DNA from 2 places in the Borborobacter xinjiangensis genome. Region 1 is predicted to be linked to the other one. Evidence: predicted binding sites of a transcription regulator. Region 1 holds the regulator's gene; the other holds the start of a gene.
What was found. The regulator LexA, encoded in region 1, represses DNA repair genes until DNA is damaged. The targets are predictions, from matches to a motif close to TGTTCNNNNTGTGTTCNG.

Region 1 (2,399 bases):
AAAAGATACTGAAGCCGGACGTTCTTAAGATGGCCAATCCAAGCGCAGCCGGCACTTTGCCGCCAGTCACGGACGGTTTCGTGTGCGATGCCGGACTTTGCCTCGTACGTCATGTTTCAGGCGCAGTGATTGCACATGCGCTTGACGCGGCATCAGCCAAACCTGCATGCGGACAGGCGGCCGTAGTAGTGGTCGATGATGCGACGGCGAGTAATGTATGCGAAAACCGTCGGACGCTGGTGGTCACCAAACGCGAGCTTGCGAGATATGGGAGCGCTGCAATCCAATTATCCGAGGCAGCGACTGGTTCACGAGCCGAAATCAGCTTTGCCATTAGCCGTCCGTATCGTCCGTGGCATACTCAACGGCGCTTCTCGCGCGAGGCTCGTGGATTGCCGCCCTACCGCCGAAAGGCGCCTCGGCGGGCAAATGCGTCTAATGCAGATGCAACAACCAGTTCGGGAGACAGTCGGACGCTCAAATAAACGGACACGAGCAACAGCACATCTCACCCCAAGCGCCCCGGTCTCGCGTAAACGCACTCAAGTGGTATCCGGTGATGCCAGCGATTAGCCGAGGCCAGGGCATGACCGTAAGAGTGTAAGCCGGTTTCCGAAAGAATTCCTGGGTGTCGATTGGGGCGCATGGCGCTCCAAGGAGTAAAAGCTGGGGCGCAGAAGCTCCCGCAATCTCACCCTGTCATCTGGAAGCGAAGGGCTGGCCTCAACGCAATCGAGACCAGGGAAGGCGCACCTGCCGCCGAAAGACCCTCAGTAGCGGCGGATCAACCCGACCAGCTTACCCTGCACCTTCACGCGATCCGGTCCGAAAATGCGCGTCTCATAGGCCGGATTGGCCGCCTCCAGCGCGATTGACGCGCCCTTGCGGCGAAACCGTTTCAGCGTCGCCTCTTCCTCATCCACCAATGCCACGATGATCTCGCCAGGATTGGCGGTGCTGGCATTGCGAATGATAACCGTATCTCCGTCGAAAATGCCGGCCTCGATCATCGAGTCGCCCTTGACCTCCAGAGCGTAATGTTCGCCGCCGGCGATCATCTCCGGCGGCACGGAGATGGAATGGGTCTTGTGCTGGATTGCGTCGATCGGCACGCCGGCGGCGATGCGCCCCATCACCGGAATCGAAACGGAGGCGTTTGAATCGTCGTTCTCCGCCACAGGCCCGCGAGCAGGCTCGGGCGAGCGGCGCCCAAGGCTGCCTTCGATGACGCTTGGCGAAAACTTCGCGCGTTGCGGCGCAAGACCGGGCGCGATGGAATCGGGCAGGCGCAGAACTTCCAGCGCCCGAGCCCGATTGGGCAAGCGCCTGATGAAGCCTCTTTCCTCCAAGGCGGTGATCAGCCGATGGATGCCGGATTTCGAAGCAAGATCCAGAGCCTCCTTCATCTCGTCGAAGGAGGGTGGTATGCCCGACTCCTTCAGGCGTTCATGAATGAAGACGAGAAGCTCGTGTTGTTTGCGCGTGAGCATCGCCACCCCGAAGAATCAAAGAAAAACAAACCCGGAACAAACACTATCTGTTCCAGTTGTGTTCCGCAACCGTTTAAATCGGTGAAAAGTGGGAGAGAGACGCGTCTCGGAGCGCAGATCAGGAAAGGCTTCGGCTGAACTCGGCATCCAGCGATTCCGGCCGCTGTATGACGGCGAATTCGATAGCCACGCCATCCTCGAAATGGCGTACCACCTGTCCACGCATCGTTCCGAGCGTGACCTGAACGCCTAGGGCCGGCTTTACGCTGATTTCGATCGCAGCGCCCGACAGCGACAGATCGATGATCCGGCACTGATATTGTCGCCCGTCGGTGAGTTGCAATGTGCTCATTGGATTGCGCGGTGCGACACGCTCATGGCGGCGGTCTTCCGGCAGGTCGAGTTCATGCTTGTTGGCAAGCCATGTCAACTGTGCGGCGAGTTTGTCCTTCTTGCGGTCGGAGGCGATGATCGTCATCGCAAATCCGTCTTGCATAGTGCGGGTCACGACCCCCTCGACGCGGCCGATATGATCGATATAGGCGATGACTTTTTCGCCGGGGTTGCCGATGCGGTCGCAACGCAGCGCGACATTGCCCGGTGACATATCGACCACCTGGCAGGGGTGTTCCGTGCGATCTTCGAGCATGAAGCGGCCATAGATTTTCACGCGGACGCGTTGAAAGCCGCGCTTTTCTACCGCAGTTGGCGCCTGGTGGATCGCCGCCGCCCTCATGATGCCCCTGTTCGCTCGAATTCCCGCATGGCTGCGCCAGTTTCTAGCCGCTAAATTACGCCACACTGGTTAACGAGCCGTAGCCACGAGGGCGGCAGCGTGCCGTCGTCATTGGGCCACGCCAGGGGACTGCAAGGGCAGGGATCTACTCGTCGAGCCCGCCGGGAAGCACG
Region 2 (2,399 bases), on a different contig from region 1:
CGCCGTTCGGAGGACTGGAATGAAAATAGATGTCGCTCAGATGTCCAGCCGCCTGGCGTCCGACCATACGCTCAGTGATTACGACTTCTGGCGTGCGCTGAAGACAATAAATAACGAGCTTTATCGCATAGAACGTCTTCGCGAACCTATTCCGATGAAGATGATCTATGCGCGCGCCATCCTGAAGACTGCCCGGAACAAGAGGCGCCCAAATAATATTTGATTCAGTTTTCGCCGGCTGGCCACTGCCAGACGCTTTCCAGCCGCATTGCAGCGGATGCGAGTCCAGGAGATTGCGTTAACCAACAGCCCCGGGTATCCGCAACCGGTTACGCCAGTTTCTCCTTGAAGAACGCTATCGTTCGTTCCCAGGCAAGACCCGCCGCCTGAGCATCGTAGCGGGCTTCCGACGTATCGTTGTTGAAGGCGTGCTGCGCCCCCTCATAAACATAGACCGTAAACTCCTTGCCGGCCGCCTCGAGCGCCGCCTTATAGGCGTCGATGCCGGCATTGATGCGCTCGTCGCGGCCGGCATAGTGCAAGAGCAGCGGCGCCTTGATCTTCGCCACATCCTCTGCCTCAGCCTGTCGGCCGTAATAGGCGACGCCGGCGCTGAGATCCGGCGCGTTGACGGCGAGATCGTTCACCGCGCCGCCTCCCCAGCAGAAGCCGACCGCGCCGACCTTGCCATTGCTGCTCTCGTGCTCTTTGAGGAAAGCGACCGTCGCAACGCCGTTGGCGATCGTCTGGCCGGCATCAAGCTCTTTGAACATGTCGCGCGCCGCATCTTCATCGGCCGGTGTGCCGCCGAGCGGCGACAGGAAATCGGGCGCAAGCGCCAGGAAACCTTCGAGCGCGATGCGCCGGGCGACATCGCGGATATGGTTGTTCAGACCGCGGTTTTCATGAATGACGATGACCGCGCCAAGCTTGCCACTTTGGTCGGCCGGCCGCACCAGATAGGCTTTCACGTCGCCCTTCGCACCTGGATAGGTGATGTCCTCGGCCTTCAGCCGCGCATCGTCTTCGGCAATCATGGCTGCATGTGCCGCATTGGCAGCCAGCAGCGGCGCAATCGCGGCCGCGGCCGCCCCGGAACCGGCGAGCCTGGTCAGCTTGTCCATGAATTTGCGCCGGTCCAGCGACAGATGCGTATATTCGTCATAGGCGTCGATCATCGCTTGCGTGATATGCAGTTCGGTCATCTCGCTCCTCCCAACATTTCGACATCCGAAGAGGATAGGCGCTCGACCTCGACGGTCCAGTCAAGGATCGGTGAAGCGGCCATCGCACATAAATCGACGCGGCGAGCACAAAACCGCAACACTGCTGGTCTTTCGGTGCCGAATCACTACATTCCAAGCTGATGTCAGACTTTCCCGACGACATACCCTTTTTCGACGAGGAGCCGTCTCCACGCGGTGCGCCTGCACCGGCCGGCGCGCCGTCCGGTATTGCCGCGCGTGCCATGGCCGCGCGGCGGCCGCAAGCACCCGACTATCTGAGCGGCTTGAACGAGGAGCAGCGTCTAGCCGTCGAAACCACGGAAGGCCCGGTTCTGGTGCTTGCCGGCGCCGGCACCGGCAAGACGCGCGTGCTCACCACGCGCATCGCGCACATATTGGCGACCGGCCGCGCCTTTCCTTCGCAGATTCTCGCTGTCACCTTCACCAACAAGGCGGCGCGCGAAATGAAGAACCGCGTCGGCCTGCTGGTCGGCGAGGCGATCGAGGGCATGCCCTGGCTCGGCACCTTCCATTCGATCGGCGTGAAGATCCTGCGCCGCCACGCCGAGCTTGCCGGGCTGAAGTCCGGCTTCACAATTCTCGACACCGACGATGTCATCCGCCTGATCAAGCAACTCATCCAGGCCGAAGGGCTCGACGACAAGCGCTGGCCGGCGCGGCAGTTTGCCATGATGATCGACGGCTGGAAGAACAAGGGCCTTGGCCCGTCGGAAATCCCGGAAGGCGACGCTCGCGCCTTCGCCAACGGCAAGGGCCGCCAGCTCTACCAGGCCTATCAGGAGCGGCTGATCACCCTCAACGCCTGCGATTTCGGCGACCTCCTGTGTCATCCGATCCGCATTTTCCGCCAGCACCATGACGTGCTGGCCGAATATCATCGCAAGTTCAAATATATTCTCGTCGACGAGTATCAGGACACCAACACCGCCCAATATATGTGGCTGCGGCTTTTGGCGCAGCGGCCGAAGCAATCGCATCCTGCGGCCGAAAGCCGCGAGCCCGACAGGGCGTCCGAGCCGGTGCGGGGCCCCCGCGGAGGGCCATCGCCGTCAGGCGCGGAACGGCCCGTGAGCGAAAACAAAGTCAACATCTGCTGCGTTGGCGACGACGACCAGTCGATCTATGGCTGGCGCGGCGCCGAGGTCGACAACA

Region 2: a site for LexA is predicted at 1,309-1,326, ahead of ACLKMW_RS01015 (ATP-dependent helicase). Genes of this name have one in related genera too.

The regions. Positions count from the first base shown of each region.
Region 1 covers NZ_JBLLVA010000005.1:94,669-97,067, forward strand. The annotation lists gene ACLKMW_RS08380 (ComEC/Rec2 family competence protein) at 1-485, shown strand, start outside; gene lexA (transcriptional repressor LexA) at 771-1,490, opposite strand; gene ACLKMW_RS08390 (PilZ domain-containing protein) at 1,609-2,226, opposite strand; gene ACLKMW_RS08395 (PAS domain-containing protein) at 2,372-2,399, opposite strand, start outside.
Region 2 covers NZ_JBLLVA010000001.1:218,984-221,382, reverse strand. The annotation lists gene ACLKMW_RS01025 (hypothetical protein) at 20-223, shown strand; gene ACLKMW_RS01020 (dienelactone hydrolase family protein) at 330-1,205, opposite strand; gene ACLKMW_RS01015 (ATP-dependent helicase) at 1,367-2,399, shown strand, end outside.